3 regions of the Streptomyces sp. NPDC056231 genome follow, and region 1 is predicted to be linked to each of the others. Evidence: riboswitches for the same ligand, from Rfam matches in the RefSeq annotation. Region 1 holds a riboswitch; each other region holds the start of a gene.
What was found. Region 1 has a riboswitch for cobalamin ahead of ACNPQM_RS31685 (cobalamin biosynthesis protein). Riboswitches for the same ligand answer to the same signal wherever they lie in the genome.
Positions count from the first base shown of each region.

Region 2: another riboswitch for cobalamin. It lies ahead of ACNPQM_RS30670 (HoxN/HupN/NixA family nickel/cobalt transporter); the one in region 1 lies ahead of ACNPQM_RS31685 (cobalamin biosynthesis protein).
Region 3: another riboswitch for cobalamin. It lies ahead of ACNPQM_RS12300 (ABC transporter substrate-binding protein); the one in region 1 lies ahead of ACNPQM_RS31685 (cobalamin biosynthesis protein).

Region 1 is NZ_JBLVKW010000057.1:33,150-38,974, reverse strand. Features, by position in the region: gene ACNPQM_RS31695 (putative cobaltochelatase) at 1-791, opposite strand, end outside; gene ACNPQM_RS31690 (cobyric acid synthase) at 967-2,526, opposite strand; gene ACNPQM_RS31685 (cobalamin biosynthesis protein) at 2,523-3,503, opposite strand; cobalamin riboswitch at 3,651-3,782, opposite strand; gene ACNPQM_RS31680 (hypothetical protein) at 3,935-4,168, opposite strand; gene ACNPQM_RS31675 (inorganic phosphate transporter) at 4,181-5,467, opposite strand; gene ACNPQM_RS31670 (class II aldolase/adducin family protein) at 5,750-5,825, shown strand, end outside.
Region 2 is NZ_JBLVKW010000053.1:21,517-27,341, forward strand. Features, by position in the region: gene ACNPQM_RS30655 (APC family permease) at 1-435, opposite strand, end outside; gene ACNPQM_RS30660 (DeoR/GlpR family DNA-binding transcription regulator) at 870-1,631, shown strand; gene ACNPQM_RS30665 (hypothetical protein) at 1,717-1,941, opposite strand; gene ACNPQM_RS30670 (HoxN/HupN/NixA family nickel/cobalt transporter) at 2,052-3,161, opposite strand; cobalamin riboswitch at 3,188-3,377, opposite strand; partial or broken gene ACNPQM_RS30675 (ArsR/SmtB family transcription factor) at 3,443-3,778, shown strand; gene ACNPQM_RS30680 (hypothetical protein) at 4,185-4,646, opposite strand; gene ACNPQM_RS30685 (MarR family winged helix-turn-helix transcriptional regulator) at 4,916-5,488, shown strand; gene ACNPQM_RS30690 (gamma-glutamyl-gamma-aminobutyrate hydrolase family protein) at 5,555-5,825, opposite strand, start outside.
Region 3 is NZ_JBLVKW010000011.1:102,936-108,760, forward strand. Features, by position in the region: gene ACNPQM_RS12285 (IS110 family transposase) at 1-1,155, shown strand, start outside; gene ACNPQM_RS12290 (ISAs1 family transposase) at 1,204-2,496, shown strand; gene ACNPQM_RS12295 (hypothetical protein) at 2,493-3,320, opposite strand; cobalamin riboswitch at 3,601-3,724, shown strand; gene ACNPQM_RS12300 (ABC transporter substrate-binding protein) at 3,763-4,749, shown strand; gene ACNPQM_RS12305 (FecCD family ABC transporter permease) at 4,746-5,801, shown strand; gene ACNPQM_RS12310 (ABC transporter ATP-binding protein) at 5,798-5,825, shown strand, end outside.

The DNA of each region.
Region 1 (5,825 bases):
GCGGCGATCTGCCGCAACGCGCGGTCCCCGAGCACCACGTGCGGAAGGAGCGCCCGCGCGGCGGCGATCCGCTCCCGCAACTCCCCTTCTTCCTGGGCCCACCGGGCGGCGAACCCGGCCGGATCGTCGTCGTACGCGAGCCGCCGCCGCACGACCTCGACCCGCTGATCGGTGTCGCGTGACGCGGCGACCTCGACGGTCAGCCCGAACCGGTCGAGCAACTGCGGCCGCAGCTCGCCCTCTTCGGGGTTCATCGTTCCGACGAGCAGGAACCGCGCGGCATGCCGTACGGAGACGCCTTCGCGTTCCACGTACGAGGCACCCATGGCAGCCGCGTCCAGCAGCAGATCCACCAGGTGGTCATGGAGCAGGTTGACCTCGTCGACGTACAGGATTCCGCGATGCGCGTCGGCGAGGAGCCCCGGCTCGAACGCCTTGACCCCGTCGGTGAGCGCCCGCTCGATGTCGAGCGCCCCGACGAGCCGGTCCTCGGAGGCGCCCACCGGCAGCTCCACGGTCCGCGCCGCCCGCGACACGCCGCCGCCGGCCTTGTGGGGCCCATCGGGACACGCCGGATCGGGCGACACCGGGTCACACGAGAACCGGCATCCGGAGACGACATCGACCTCGGGCATGAGCGCGGCGAGCGCCCGCACGGCGGTGGACTTGGCGGTCCCCTTCTCCCCACGCACGAGCACACCACCGACAGCGGGCGATACGGCGTTCAGCAACAGTCCGAGCCGTAGATCGTCCTGCCCGACGATGGCAGTAAAGGGATACGGGGTACTCACAAAGCCTCCTTGACGACGTCATCCATCCAAGAACCGGTGACCTGTTCCGGCCCGCTGTCCAGCGGTTCCGGGCGACTGCTCGGCCCGTCGGGCATCTGAGGACCGGGGCCCGGGACGGAGACCCGGTCACGGGAAGGTGCGGACGGGGGAACAGAGCCCGCCGCAGGCGTCCCCCTCACGCCGACCTCCCGGCCACCCCGGCCACCCCGGCCCCACGGGCCGCCGGCACCTCCGGCGCCCCAGGGCCCACGAAGGGCAGTCCCTCCGGTACCCCCGCCTCGATCAACCGCATCAACGCCCCCGTATCGGCATGCTCCTCGATCAGATCCCCCAGCCGGTCCAGCTGTTCCTCCCGCAACGCCCCGAAACTCGTGTCGGGTGCGGCCACGAACCGCCGCCCCGCCGTCCGCGCGACCTCGCTCAGGAACCGCCGCCGGAACGCATCGCTCTCCAGCGACCCGTGCCAGTGCGTCCCCCACACCGCGCCGACCCGGCACCCGTCCAGGAACGGCTCGCCGCCCCGCACATCGGCGACCCCGTGGTGGATCTCGTACCCCTCCACCGGCTCCCCGAGCGCCGTACCGACCGGCCGGGCAAGGGTCTTCTCGCGGTCGAACCGGATCCGCACCGGCAGCAGTCCGAGCCCGTCGACCCGCCCCGCCCGCGACTCCACCTCGTCCTCGATCTGCTCCGCGAGCACCTGGAACCCGCCACAGATGCCGAGCACCGGACGCCCCTGCGCCGCCCGTCGCAGCAGCGCGTCGGCCAGCCCCCGCTCCCGCAGCCAGGCCAGCGCCTTCACCGTCCCGCGCGTGCCCGGCACGATCACCAGATCCGCGTCGGCCAGCTCCTCCGCCCGGTCCACGAACCGCACCACGACACCCGGTTCGGCGGCCAGCGCGTCCACATCGGTGAAGTTCGACATCAGCGGCACGGCGCACACCGCGACCCGCAGCACGTCCTCGCCGTGCGGCGGTGCGACGACCGACTCGCGTACGGCACCGCGGAGCGAGACCCGCAGCCCGTCCTCCTCGTCGATGCCCAGGCCGTGGGCGAACGGCAGAACTCCGTACGTCCGCCGCCCGGTCAGCCCGTGCAGCATGTCGAGACCCGGCTCCAGGAGCGACACGTCGCCGCGGAACTTGTTGACCAGATAGCCGGCGACCAGCGCCTGGTCCTCGGCGCTGAGCAGCGCCGTCGTGCCGAAGAACGAGGCGAAGACGCCACCGCGGTCGATGTCACCGACGACGATGACGGGGAACCCCGCGGCCCGCGCGATCCCCATGTTCACGATGTCGGTGCGCCGCAGATTGATCTCGGCCGGGCTGCCCGCCCCCTCGCAGATCACGGCGTCATAGGTGCCCCGAAGCTGCTCCAGACAGTCCACGACCGTACCGAACAGAGATTCCTGTCGCCCCCCGTGGTAACCGCGCGCGCTCATCTCGCCCACCGGCCTGCCCATCAGGACGACCTGACTGGACCGGTCGCCGCCGGGCTTGAGCAGCACCGGGTTCATCAGCGCGGTCGGTTCCACCCGGGCGGCCTGCGCCTGCATCGCCTGCGCGCGTCCGATCTCCGCACCCTCGCGGGTGACGAACGAGTTCAGCGACATGTTCTGCGCCTTGAACGGCGCGACCTTCACGCCCTGGCGCACCAGCCACCGGCAGATGCCTGCGGTGACGACGCTCTTGCCCGCGTCCGACGTGGTTCCGGCGACCAGCAGTCCGCCGCTCATTTCCCGCTCCGTCCCGCAGCCGCACGCCGCCCCGAGGGCGACCACCGTCCCGCGATCAGCCGGCCCGCCGCGCACACGCCGAGGGCCAGTACTCCCACGCGGCGCGACAGCCGCACCGCGCGCTCGATGTCCCCGGTCTCCACCGCACGGCCGGTCGCGCCGTTCAGTACCGGCCGGTGCTCGACACGCCCGCCGTACGCGAGGGTCCCGCCGAGCCGTACGCCGAGCGCCCCCGCGAACGAGGCTTCCACCGGGCCCGCGTTGGGGCTCGGATGCCTGCCCGCGTCCGCCCGCCAGGCCTGCAGCGCTCGACGTGGCTGCCCCCCGGCAACCACGGCGAGCGCGGCGGTGAGCCGGGCGCCGGGCCAGCCCGCGACGTCGTCCAGGCGGGCCGAGGCCCAGCCGTAGCGCAGATGGCGGGGCGACTTGTGCCCGACCATCGCGTCGAGGGTGTTGACGGCGCGGAAGGCGACGAGTCCGGGCACGCCACCCAGCGCGCCCCACACGAGGGCACCCACCACCGCGTCCGAGGTGTTCTCGGCCACGGACTCCACCACGGCGCGCGCGATCTGCGGCCCGTCGAGGGAGTGCGGGTCGCGCCCGCACAGATGGGGGAGGCGCTCCCGGGCCAGCTCGATGTCACCGGCGGCGAGCGCGCCGCCGATGGCGCGCGCCTCGCGACCCAGCGAGGTGCCGCCGACGACGGACCAGGTGGCGGCCGCGGTCAGGGCGACGGAGGCGGCGGGATGACGGCGTACGGTACGGGCGGCCAGCGCGGCTCCACCGGCAGCGCCTCCGGCGCAGACCAGGGTGTGCAGGGCGCCCCACCCGCGGTGGTCGCGCCACAGGCGCCGTTCGACGCCCGCCGCGGCCCGCCCGAAGGCGGCGACCGGATGCCCCCGGCGGGGATCACCGAGCAGCAGATCGCCGATCAGGCCGGCGGCGGCGCCGTACGCGAAGATGCGGTCGGCTCGCACGGCTCAGCCGGCCGCGCTGCCTCGAAGGACCTCGGTACAGCCTGCTCCTGGTGAGGGCGGCACAGAAACGGCGGACGCACGGCAGCCGGGCATGGCGATATGTCCTCACTCAGGGTCCGCGCCCTGGTTCGACGTGACCGGCGGCGAGAGTCTCCTGGCTCCCGGATCCGCAGTTCCCCCGGCCTTCCAGCCCGCATGCGCGGGCCGTGACTTCCGGTGTGGGGGACTGCTCCCCGGTGACAGTGGCGGGACCGCGCCGGATTCACACCGGCTTCCTCTGCTGTCGCCGTAAATGGCTCCGGCAGTCCACCACGCTCCGCGAACGCCCGTCAACCTGGCGTTGACCTGCGGCGGTGCACTGTGCGCAGACGCACATCGGGCCGGACACACGCGAGGTGTGTCCGGCCCGATGGGGGAGTGCGGGAAGGGGCTCAGGCGACGATCAGATAGATCCCGTACGCGACCGCAGCCGCGCAGAGCCCGAAGCAGAGGTACCCGCCCACGCGGGCGAGCACCAGGGAGCCTCCGGTGGAGCCACCCTGCGTGGCCGGTTCCGGCTGCTTGGAGAGGCCGACGATGCCCAGGGTGAAGAGGCCCACCAGCGCGACGGTGACGACGAGCGAGACGCCGAAGACGGAGCCGAGAGCTGCCCAGTCGATGTTCATGGTGATCTGTCCTTACACCGTGGCGGGCCGCGCCGGATCGGCGGCGACGGTTCCGGGCTGGGCCGGGATGGTGGTCTTGAGGTCCGTGGTCGTGTCCACTGCCGTGGCGACCGCAGCCGTCCCGGCGGGCGGCGGAGTGACGGCCGCGATGGCGGTGGTGATGACCCCCGCCGGCTCGGCGACCTCACCGGTGGGCGCGACATCGCCGTGCCCGACCGGCTTGCGCCGGGACAGCAGCCAGATCGCTCCGGAGCCCGCGACGAGCAGGACGGCGACGGCGACGACACCCCAGGTGCCCTGCCTGGTGAGGAACTCCGCGCCCGCGCCGACCAGACCCGCGGCCGGCAGGGTCAGACCCCAGGCGGCGAACATCCGGGTCGCGGTGGACCAGCGGACCACACCGCCCGGGCGGCCCAGACCCGCACCCATCACGGCGCCGGAGCAGGACTGGGTGGTGGAGAGGGAGAAGCCGAGGTGCGAGGAGGCCAGGATGACCGTGGCCGCGCTGGTCTGGGCGGCGAAGCCCTGCGGCGGCTTGAGCTCGGTGAGGCCGCTGCCCATGGTGCGGATGATGCGCCAGCCGCCCAGGTAGGTGCCGAGTGCGATGGCCAGACCGGCGGAGACGATGACCCAGACCGGCGGGTTCGAGCCGGGGGACAGGATGCCACCGGTGACCAGGGCCAGGGTGATGATGCCCATGGTCTTCTGCGCGTCGTTGGTGCCGTGGGCGAGCGAGACCAGACCGGCCGAGGCGATCTGGCCGGCCCGGTAGCCCTTGGCGGTGGCCTTCTCCTGGGCCTCGTTACGGTTCCCGCCGCCGATCCGGTACGTCAGCCTGGTCGCCAGCAGTGCGGCGACACCCGCGACGACCGGGGCGGCGACCGCGGGAAGCAGGACCTTGGTGACGACGGTTCCGCCGTCGACCGAGGACCAGCCCGCCGACATCACCGCGGCGCCGATCAGGCCGCCGAAGAGTGCGTGGGACGAGCTGGACGGCAGGCCGACCAGCCAGGTGAGCAGATTCCACAGAATGGCGCCGACGAGGGCCGCGAAGATGACTTCTGTCCGCAGTCCGTTCTCGTTGATGATCCCGCCGGAGATCGTTTTGGCGACCTCCACCGACAGGAAGGCGCCGACGAGGTTGAGAGCGGCGGACATGGCCACCGCTGTCTTGGGTTTGAGGGCACCGGTCGAGATGGTGGTCGCCATCGCGTTCGCGGTGTCATGGAAACCGTTCGTGAAATCGAACACTAGAGCTGTCACGATCACAATCGCGAGGAGCAGCGTGATGTGTTCCATTTACCCAGGCAATCGTTCGACGTCATTGGCACGTGGAACGTAGGCAACCTGGGTGAACGGAAGATGAACTGGACGGGGCTCTGTGGTGACTCCAAACGGAGTTGAGCCATTCTTTTTGTCGGGCCACCGACAGTGGATGTGGGGCGCGGCGCCTGTCGTGGCCGAATTTCGCCCCTCCCGCCTCGCTTTGCGCCCTGTGATCCGAGGTCCGGAAGCCCCGGAAAAGAGATGTGAGTCACTCGGCGTCTCCTGCCGCGCCGGCCCCGCTGGCAGGATTCCCCCATGAGTGAGCATCACAAGGACGCGCACAGCGGGCATAACGGGCGCGATGCGAACGGCGCACGCGACGCGATCGAGC
Region 2 (5,825 bases), on a different contig from region 1:
CTGCGTGGTGCCGACGTACTGGAACAGCTCCGGAAGAATGGTGGAGGCGATCGTGTAGTCCACGGCGATCAGGACCACGCCCAGGAAGGCGAACGAGATCCATCCCATGATCCAGCCCCATACCGGGCCCACGATGCGTGACACCCACTGGTACGAGTAGCCGCTGATCGGGATCCGCGCTGCGAGAGCGCCGAAGACGAGGGCGATGGACAGCTGGCCGATCACGGAGATCGGCCAGGCCCAGATGCCGCGCGGGCCCGACGTCGCGAGCACCGCGCCGTAGGTGGTGAAGATGCCGGTGGCGATGGAGACGAAGCCGAATGCCACGGAGAACGAGGCATACCAGCCGAGTTCCCGCGCCATGTGCTGCTTGGGCTCACCGGCGCCCGCGCCGTCTGTTCTCGATCCCTGGGGACCTGCGTCTTCGTATGCCATGCCTCTGTTTCCTGCTTCGAAGTGGCCCGCCGTGGATGCGAGAGCCAGTGGACGTGGAGGAACCGAACGGGTCGGCATGCAGGCACGCCCCGCGCGCGGGTCTGCTGGGGGCCTGTCTGCTGTTGGGACGGCGGGGCCGCGATGGTGCGCGCGGCCGTACCCGTGGCAGTCGACAACCCGGCTCTTGACCGTTCTTGTGGATTATTGACCGCGAGTTACTGGAAGTGTGGACCTTTGCCTGCTCGGCGTCAAGGGTTGGTCTTTGCGTAACGCACCGGACAGGCCTGGGGCGCTCGCCCAGGTGCCACAGGCAGCGAGAGGGAGGAAGGGGAAGCCCGGCAGGAGGAGGCGCGACGACCTGATCGAGGCTGCCTGGACCGTAGAATGCAGTCACAGATCCACAAAAACGGTCACCCTTCCAAAGGAGACAGGTCGTGCTCGCCGCCGAGCGCCATCGCAGAATCGCCGCCGAAATCGCCCGGCTCACGTTCGTCACCACTGACGATCTGACGACGCTGCTGGGCGTCTCCCACGAAACGGTCCGCAGGGACCTTGCCCTGCTCGAGCGGCGTGGCCGGCTCTCCCGGGTTCACGGCGGCGCCACCAGCCCTCAGGCGCCGGTCGGGGAAGAGGCACCCTTCAGCGAACGCAGCGGCGCCCTCGCCTCGGAGAAGGAGACCATCGGCCGCGCGGCAGCAGCACTCATCCAGCTTAACCAGACCGTTGTCATCGACGTCGGCACCACCGCCTTGGAGGTCGCCCGCGCGCTGCCCGCCGACCACGCCGGGGTCATCGCCACCCCCTCCCTCCTCGTGGCCGCGGAAGTCAGCACACGCCCCCGAGTCGAGGTCCTGGTCAGCGGCGGCCGGATCCGAGCCGGCGACCTCGCCTGCTCCAACGCCCAAGCGGTGGAATTCTTCAGCAACCTGCGCGCGGACGCCGTCTTCCTGGGATCCGGCGGCATCGCCCCCTACGGGCTCACCGACTTCCACCTCGACGAAGTCGCCACCAAGCGAGCCATGCTCGCCAACGCCTCCCACCGTTACGTACTCGCCGACTCGAGCAAGTTCGGCCGCACAGCCGCCCACCGCGTGTGCGAGCTGAACGGCTTCGACTCCCTCATCACCGACAAGCCATGCCCGGCCGAACTGCACACCGCCCTCGACCGAGCCGGCAGCACCGTCATCGTGGCTTGAAAAGGTCCCAAAGAGGCCCCACCCATCTGCGCGTCCTCTGACCAAGGCACTGGGCGGGTGGGACGCCCGGCGATCGGCAGCGGGGTCAGGGCAGCGCGGTGTTGTTCCAGTCGTATGGTCCGCCGCCGCGCCACTCGATCAGCTCGGGGTCGTCGATCGCGCGATCCTTGATGGGCAAGCCGGCGCGGTGGAGGAAATCGAGCACGTCGAAAAGGCTGTAGGCGGTGCCTACGCGCTCGCCGTGGATCGTCACCTGCCGCCCACCGTCCGGCGAGGGCGGAAGCACGACCACAGGAGGGTGCTCATCCATGGCACCACCATGCGCCGCAACTGGTTGTCCTGCAGCTTCAGGCTTCACCGTCGCCCTGAGGCGTGCTCGATGGCCTCGAAGATGTCGGCGGTGGTCTCTTTCTGCCGCCGTCAGGCGGCGTCTGCGGTGCGGGCGCTCCAGCGCTCCTCGACCTTGGCCAGCCGCCAGTAGGCGATGGCCACGGCCCAGACGACCACGAACAGGCCGACGATGACATAGCCGACGTTGTCCAGGTTCAGGCCCGCGATCCAGCCGGTGACGTCATCGCTCAGGGCGAGCTTGTCGTGCAGAACGCCGACCAGCTCGATCGTGCCGACGAAGAAGGCCACCGCGATGGACAGGCCGGTGATCGTGAGGTTGTAGAACACCTTGCGAACGGGGTTCGAGAACGCCCACTGGTAGGCGAAGTTCATGAACGTGCCGTCCAGGGTGTCGAACAGGCTCATGCCCGCCGCGAAGAGGAGGGGCAGGCACAGGACCGCGTACCAGGGGAGGCCGGCGGCGGCGCCGTTGCCGGCCAGAGCGAGGAGCAGGACCTCGGTCGTGGTGTCGAAGCCGACCCCGAACAGGAAGCCGAGCGGGAACATTTGGCCGGGCCGGCGGATGGACTTGGTGAACCGCCCCAGAAGGCGGTTCATGAAGCCGCGCGAGTCGAGGTGGGCCTCCAGCTCCGCCTCGTCGTACCGTCCGGCCCGCATCGCCTTGAAGACGCGGATGATGCCGAACAGCGCCACGAGGTTGAGGGCGGCGATGAGATATAGAAAGCTGCCGGACACCGTGGTGCCCACAGTGCCGAGGACTTGGTGGGTTCGGGAGCCGTCGTCCATCAGGGTGCCGGCGAGCTTCGCGCCCCCGGCGACCAGTGCGGCCATGACGACCACCACACTGGAGTGCCCGAGCGCGAACCAGAAGCCCACCGACACCGGCCGCTTGCCGTCGGCCATCAGCTTGCGGGTGGTGTTGTCGATCGCCGCGATGTGGTCCGCGTCGAAGGCGTGCCGCATGCCGAGGGTGTAGGCGGTGATGCCCAGGCCGACCCCGAACGCCTTGGTGCCGACCTCGTAGTGATGCGGAATCACGAGCAGAAACAGGATTCCGAACGCGACCACGTGCAGCGCGACGATCACGGCCAGCAGTCCTGCGGTTCGGACGGTGTCCTCGCGGCGCCAGCGGAAGGACGGGGCGGCGGCGGTTTCGGGCACGCCTTGGGACACGGTCATACGGTCACGCTCCAGCACCTCGTGGATCAGCTTCGTGCTGCCGTGGCCGGTCTCCTGGCTGACGGGTCAACGCGCCCGCCCCTGCCTTCCCGGCCGCGAGGCCAGTGGCAATGCATGGGGCGGGAACTTCCCGATCACAGTGGCGAGGGCCGCTCCGGACTGAGCCCTTGGGGGCTGTCACCGGTCTTCCCGAACACCACGGCCCGCCCACCCTAGAAGGCTGCAAGCCTGCATAACTGACCAGGTATGCAGGTGAAGGGCGTGACTGCGATGATGTGTCCATGCATCTGGTTCCCGCGGAACACGCCGGGCGGCGCACCATTGACGGCCATCGGGTCTGCGATGCCATCGCCGCCATGGGCGAGCCCGAGCGCGTACGCGGCTGGGCCGATCGCTTCTCTCTGCTCTCCGATCCCGGACGTCTGTCCTTGCTGCTCGCCCTCCATGAGGCGGGCCCCATCGCCGTGTCCGACCTCGCCGTCGCCAGCGGGATGCGGGACACCGCCGTCTCCCAGGCTCTGCGTCTTCTGCGGGCCGCCGGCATCGTCGAGGGTGAGAAGGACGGCCGGATCGTGCGCTACCGGCTCGTCGACGGCCCGATTTCCGCGTTGCTGAAACACTGCACGTCCCAAGACGCAGGCGCCGACGGCACACTGTTCCTGGAGGCCACCGGAGCGGCGCCGAAACTGGCAGGAAGAGGAAGTGGCTCAGGATGACGGTGAGGATCCGCGGCCACAAGCGATCACGGCGAGCCTCAGGCAGGACTCTTTCGTAGTACGGCCGACTGTTGCTGAGGGGATCGATGTCCCGCCCCTCCACAAAACCCAGCACGTCCGCGACGCGCGTCGTGGGTAGTGCGGTGATTTTGTCGGTTCAGGTCACCTCGGCTCGCTGGAAGCCGGCGACGGCTGCCTTCACCCCGTCCCGCAGACACCGACCGACCAGCGGTACCGCATCAGCGGTTGGCACCGGACGAGGGCGTACCCCGCTGGGCCGGCGGGGTACGCCCTCGTCCTCAGCCGGTCAGTCGTCCTCGGGGCTCTCGGGGCGCAGCAGCGGGTGGGCGACGCCGGGAAACACCCGCGCCCTGACCATCGGCTCGGCCGCCCCGCCCTGGACCACCGTCTCGGCGACACCCCAGGGGCGGCCGTGCAGGACGACGATCAGCGTGTACGAGGACGAGCACCCCATGCAGTCGTACCGGTCGGCCCAGGTCTCCACATCCGTGACGCTGCCGGGGTAGCGTGCCACATGACGGTGCCGGGCATGGCAGTGGTCGCAGGTCTCGCCGGGCTCGCAGGTCCCGCCGCAGGGGCACGGAACGTCGAGCGAGTCCGCCGGGCGCCAGCGCTGCGTGAGGACGGCGTCACGGGTGGCGCCCATGTCCTTCATCGCCTTCAGGTTGCGGGCGGCTACGTTGTACGACTCGCCGGTGGCAGCCATCCGGTCGCGGATGACGTCTTTGCGTCCGCGGTTCGTCGTCATCGGTTCCTCATCTGTTCCTACGGGGGTCACGCAGCCCGCAAGAAGGTCCACGGGATCGGCGGGCTCCACGGTACCCGGCGCCCCGGGCGGTCCGTGCCACCTGCCGGATGAGGCAGCGCGTTCCCGTAGTGCGGCCAGAGCAGGGGAGTCCACTACTGGTTTCGAGGTACATCGTCGGCACATGCCCTGTCGGCCGGAACTCCGTACAATTTGGTCCCGAACGATAGCGTCGATCCAAGGCGCCGCAATGGCGTCGGAGGGGTGTGCCCGTGCCCGGCCAACGATCCATCACCGAAGCCGAGAAGCTGGCAGGTGCGAAGCTGGGGGGCATTCCGGTCCGGCACGAGCAGATGGCCGTGGTGGCCAATATCTACCGCGCCGCCTCCGCGGTCAGGCAGCACCTGGAGAACTCGGTGCTGCGCGAGTCCGAGCTGACCTGGACGGCGTTCGTCGTGCTGTGGGTGGTGTGGATCTGGGGCGAGTCCGAGACGCGGCACGTGGCGGAGGAAGCGGGCATCTCCAAGGGGACCCTCACCGGGGTTTCGCGCACTCTGGAGGCGCGGGGGCTGGTGCGGCGGTCCGGTCATCCCACTGACGGGAGGCTGGTGCTGCTCAGCCTCACGGACGAGGGCGAGGAGCTCATGCAACGCGTGTTTCCCCAGTTCAACGAGGAGGAGGCATTTGTCACCGGGCAGCTCAGCGACGAGGAGTGCCGCAGTGTCGCGGAGGGGCTGCGCCGGGTCGTGCTCCAGGTGGAGGAGCAGGGCGAGGAGCGTCGCCTCGCCCTGCTGGACGGCGCCGAACCCGCGCCGCGCCGCAGCGGACGCCGCCCCAAGGCGTGAAGGTCGAGTTCCGGAGCGAGCCGGGGCCCTGTGGTCCGGCCGCGGCCGAAGAGGGCCACGGCGATGTCAGCGACGGCCGCGGGCGGCGCGGATGAGGGCGTCGAAGAGCCCTTGCTGGGCCGGGTCTTCGTGGGCGGTGTCCTCGGGGTGCCACTGCACGGCGGCGAACCAGCCGTGCAGGCCAGGGAGTTCGAGGGCTTCCACGGTCCCGTCGACGGCGCGGGCGGCGACCGTGAGGCCGACACCGGTACGGTCCACCCGCTGGTGGTGGTAGCAAGAGACCTCCACCTTCTCGGCCCCGGTGGCCTGCCCCAGGAGCGAGCCGCGCTGGATCGCC
Region 3 (5,825 bases), on a different contig from region 1:
GAGCATCACCGCTGCGTGGTGCTCAACGATCGGGGCGAGCGTCTGCTCTCCCGCCGGGTCCTGAACGACGAAGCGACCCTGCTTGAGCTGATCCTCAACGTCCTGGACATCGACCAGGACGTGCTGTGGGCAGTGGACATCAACCACGGCGGTGCCGCGCTGCTGATCGGCCTGCTGCTCAACCACGACCAGCCCATGTCCTACCTCACCGGCCTGGCCGTCCACCGCGCCTCGGGCACCTACCGCGGCGAAGCCAAGACCGACGCGAAGGACGCCTTCGTCATCGCCGACCAGGCACGCATGCGCCGTGACCTGGGTCGGCTGCGGCCCGGCGACGAGATAGCGGTCGACCTGCGCATCCTCACCACCCGCCGCACTGATCTGGTCAGCGACCGCACCCGCCAGATCAACCGTCTTCGTGCCCAACTGCTTGAATACTTCCCCGCGTTGGAACGCGCACTGGACCTGACCAACAAGGGCCCCGTCGTTCTCCTGACGGGCTACCAGACCCCGGCCGCCATCCGCCGCACCGGCGCCCGGCGCATCGAGACCTGGCTGCGCAACCGCAAAGTCCGAGGTGCCGAGACCCTGGCGAAGGCCGCTCTGGAGGCGGCGCAGGCCCAGCAGACCGCACTGCCAGGAGAGAAGCTCGCCGCCGCCATGGTGATCCGCATGGCCAAGGCGGTAGCGGCCCTCGACGACGAGATCGCCGAGCTCGACGCTCTCATCGAGGCCCGGTTCCACGAGCACCCGCACGCCGACGTGATCCGCAGCCTGCCCGGGATGGGCAGCCAGCTCGGGGCCGAGTTCGTCGCTGCCACCGGCGGTGACCTGGACGCCTTCGCCAGCGCGGACCGCCTGGCCGGCTACGGCGGCGTGGCCCCGGCTTCCCGGGACTCCGGTCGGGTCAGCGGCAACCTTCATCGCCCCCGCCGCTACCACCGCGGCCTGCTGCGGGTCTTCTACCTCTCCTCGATGGCCAGCTTGAAATCCTGCCCCGCATCGCGGACCTACTACGACCGCAAACGCGCCGAGGGGAAGGGGCACAAGCAGGCCCTGATCGCGCTCGCGCGGCGACGAGTGAACGTCCTGTGGGCGATGATCCGCGACGGAGCGCGCTATCAGGCAGCACCACCAGTCACGACGGCGGCTTGACAACGGCATTGGGATGTTCTCTACGCCCCGTGATCCGAGTGGAAGACCGTGCCTGCCGACGCATCATCGCTGATCCCGCCTGCTCTTGACCAGCTCCGCGAGCATCCCGGGGTCGTGTCCGACGAGGGCCCGCGCCTGCTGGAGCGGCTGGCCGAGGTGCCCGACCCGCGAGACCCACGCGGCGTACGGCACGCTCTGGTTGCCGTGCTCGCGCTGACCGCGTGCGCGGTTCTGGCCGGGGCAACCTCTGTGCTGGCCGTCAGCGAGTGGATCGCCGATGCCCCGCCGCACATCCTGGAACGCCTCGGCATACGCCTCGACCCACTGTTCCCGAAGCGGTTCCTGCCTGCGGAAACGACGGTCCGACGGCTGCTGGCCCTCATCGACGGCGACGCGCTGGACCGGGCGGTCGGACGCTGGCTCACCGACCGTCACCCGAAGGCGGCGGGGCTGCGCGGCCTCGCAGTGGACGGCAAAAGCCTGCGCGGCGCGGCCAAAGCGAAGGGCCGCAAGATCCACCTGCTCGCCGCACTGGAGCACACCACCGGCCTGGTCCTGGCCCAGCTGGACATCGGCGAGAAGACGAACGAGATCACCTGCTTTAAGCCGCTGCTGGACACCGTCGCCGACCTGGCAGGAACCGTCGTCACCAGCGACGCGATGCACACCCAGCGTGAGCACGCCGACTACCTTCTTGGCTGGGGCGCCCACTACATCGTGATCGTCAAGGGTAACCAGAAGAAGCTGCGCCGGCAGCTCAAAACCCTTCCCTGGCAGCAGATTCCGTTTCAGGGCCGCACCCAGGGCATCGGCCACGGCCGCTCGGAGATCCGCCGGATCAAGGTCGCCACCGTGAACAGCCTCCTTTTCCCCGGAGCCCGCCAGGCCGTCCAGATCAAACGCCGACGCACCGACCGCAAGACCGGCAAGACCACCGTCAACACGGTCTACGTCGTCACCAGCCTGACCGCCGAGCAGGCCACCGCGGCCCAGATCGCCGAACTCGTACACGACCACTGGAAGGTCGAGGCCCTGCACCGCATCCGCGACACCACCTTCGCCGAGGACGCCTCCCAACTGCGGACCAGCAACGCGCCCCGCACCATGGTCACCTGGCGCAACCTCACCATCGGACCCCTCCGCGCGGCCGGAGTGAAGAACATCGCGGCCGGCCTCCGCCGCAACGCCCGCGACCCTCGCCGCCCCCTCACACGGCCTGCGGGTGCGCGAACGCGCCGGCCACGGCACCGAGCGTCTGACCGCCGCGATCGATCTCGCGATCCAGGCCCTGGGGCCCGCACCGGCGGAACCTGCCTGATGAGGGGCACCGGGAGGTGTTAGCACTGAGAGGCGTCCTGCTTGGCGGCCTTCGCTCGGTCACCTTCCGGCATCGCGGCCCTCACCAGCTCCGCGGAGCGGATGGTGCGGGTGCCCCGCGAGACCCTCAGCCGCACCTGGGCGCCGGTCGCGATGCCCTGCGAGGCCGCGGGCAGCGCCCAGGCGGTGGTCACGTCCGTGTTCCCCTCGTCGAGGGCCAGGAACCGGGCCACCTCCTTGCCCTTGCGCGACTCCATCCGCAGCACCTCACCGGTGATCGTGTCGGGCTCCCGCCGCTCCAAGCAGGCGAGTGCCAGGAAGTACGTCGCCAGCACGCCGAAGGCCGCGATCGCCGCCAACTCGCCGAGCAGGGGCCCCTCGTGGGCCGCCGCATCGCTGAACCAGCCGTGGCTGCCGCTCGCGAAGTTGCCGGGCATCATCGCCAGGAACGCCACGAGCAGTGTCCAGCGGCTGAACTTGCCGGCCACCACAAGGCCGAGCAGCGCGCTGCCCACCCAGCCGGCGCTCAGCACCAGTCCCGGCCGGCGCAGCGAGCCGCCGCTGTGCGCGTCGACTGCGACCGCCCAGTCGGGCTGCCGCAGCATCGCGAAGGCGCAGAGGCCCACCGCGACCACGCCCGCCGCGGCCGCCAACTGCAGCAGCCGGATCGTCGAGCCGCCGAAGCCGGGGCGCAGCCGCGGGTAGCGGATCCGCACCGGGCGCCAGGTCCCTCCGTATGAGGACCAGACGCGTCGCCGGTCTCCGGAGTCGAAGCCAAGGAGCCGGCCGGTCAAGCTGGTGACGCCGAGCGCGGTCCCGTACGCGAGATAGCGGTCCCATACCGTCACGGATGCAGGCGGCAGCTGGGCGAAGTCCTCGTGCGCCGTCAGCCAGGCTCGCAGTCCGGCCCAATGCCCAAAACCGGCCGGGCCTGGACGAACTTTCCGTGGCGAACCGCATCTGTCCCACGTCCAGTTGGTGAGGAAAGAGACCCGCGAGAGCGTTCGAGCCTGCGGTTCCGAGCGTAACCGTCCGCATTACCGGTCGTCGTCGCGGACATCGGCGTCCAGGGCCGGCCATGGTCGGTAGTGCAAGGGTCAGGCCCTGCCGGAATACACGGTCTGACAGAATGGGCTTCGAAACTCAGGCGACGTGCGTCAGGAAACCGGTGTGAATCCGGTACGGTCCCGCCACTGTGACCGGGCTGCAGCAGCCCGGAAGCCAGATACTGGCCGCGCCGCCTTCTCGTACGACCCAGGGGACGAGGACATCCCCCGGAAAGGCTCGGCCATGCCCCGGATCCGCCGTGTACCACTCGCACTCATACCGCTGCTCCTCCTGCCGCTCACCGGCTGCGGCTCCGGAACGGGCGGCGAGAGCAAGGCAGAAGCCGCACCGGCCGCCGACGGTTTCCCCTACACGGTCACCAACTGCGGTACGAGGACGACCTTCGACGCCCCGCCGAAGCGGGCTGTCACCATGAACCAGCACGTCACCGAGGTCATGCTGGCCCTCGGGCTTCAGGACCGGCTGGCCGGGACGGCCTACCTGGACGACAGCATCCTGCCGAAGTACCGGTCCGCGTACGCCGGAACCAAGGTGCTCGCGAAGGAGTACCCCTCCAAGGAGGTGCTGCTCGGCGCCAACCCCGACTTCGTCTACGGCGGGTACAGCAGCGCCTTCGACAAGGCCAAGGGCCGGGACCGGGCGGGGCTCCAGAAGGACGGCATCAACACCCGGCTGAACATCGAGAACTGCGCCAAGGGCAAGGTCGGTATCGATCAGCTCGCCACCGAGATCACCCAAGTCGCCCGGGTCTTCGGCGTACCGGAGCGCGGCAAGAATCTGCTTGCCGAGGAGCGGCAGAAGATCGCGACGGTCGAGGCAGAGCTCAAGGGCTCCTCGCGTCCCTCGGTGTTCGTGTACGACTCCGGCGACAGCTCCGCGTTCACCGCGGGCGGTAAGGGCATCGGCAACGAGATCGTCCGGCTCGCCGGGGGCAGGAACGTCTTCGCGGACCTCGACGCCACCTTCGGCGACGTGTCCTGGGAGCAGGTCATCAAGCGCAAGCCCGAGGTGGTCGTGATCTACGACTACGGAGGCACCACGGTGGCGGCCAAGAAGAAGCGGCTGCTGAACGATCCGGCGCTCGCGGACGTGCCGGCGATCAAGAATAAGAAGTTCGCGGTACTCCCGCTGTCCTCGGCCGTGCTCGGTGTCCGGGTCGCCGACGCCGTGCAGGGCCTGGCCGGGCAGCTGCACCCCGGCACTCCGTGAGCGCGGAGTCCGCCCGCCCCGGTCCGAAGTCCGTCCTCCGCTCGACCCCCGTCGTGATCGGCGTTCTCACGGTGCTGCTGCTCGCGGCGGCGGTGGCCGGTCTGGCGCTCGGCCCGGTACGGATTCCGCCGGGCGAGGTACTGAGTACGGTCCTGGGTGGTGAACGCACCGGTGCGTACCCGACGATCGTGTGGGAGGTGCGACTGCCCAGGGTGCTGCTCGGGGCCGTCGTCGGCGCCGGGCTGGCCCTGTCGGGCACGGTGCTCCAGGCGCTGGTGCGTAACCCGTTGGCCGATCCGTTTCTGCTGGGCGCCTCGTCCGGGGCATCAGCGGGCGCTGCCGTGGTCGTCGTGATGGGGGTCGGCGCCGGGGCGGCCACCGACGTGGCCCTGCCCATTGCCGCGTTCGCCGGGTCCATGGCCGCGCTGGTCGCCGTCTACGCGATGGCCCGGCGCGGCGGCACCATGACAACGGGCCGGCTGATCCTGGCCGGGGTGGCGATCCAGTACGTGCTGTCCGCGTTCACCAGCCTGATCCTGGTGCTGTCCTCCCGGGCCGAGCATGTGCGGGCGATCCTGTTCTGGACGCTGGGCGGCCTGGGTGGCGCCCGTTGGGACCAACTGGCGCTGCCCGCCGCAGTATTGGGCGTCGGGGCCGTACTCCTGATCAGTCTGGCCCGTCCGCTGGATCTGCTGCTTACTGGGGAGGAAGGGGCCCGCAGCCTCGGCCTGGACCCCGGACGCTTCCGGGGCGGCGTCTTCGTGCTGGTGTCACTGATCATCGGCGTGCTGGTCGCCTACAGCGGGGCGATCGGCTTCATCGGCCTGATGATTCCGCACGCCGCCAGGATGATCGTCGGCGCGTCCCACCGCAGACTCCTGCCGGTGACCGCGCTCGGCGGGGCCGTCTTCCTGCTGCTGGCCGATCTGCTGGCGCGGACCGTGGCAGCCCCCGAAGAGATTCCCGCCGGGGTGATCACTGCCCTGGTGGGCGGCCCGTTCTTCCTCTGGCTGCTGCGCCGCTCCAGCCGTACCGAAGGAATCACCGGATGAGCCCGGCACCGTCCCCGACGGCGC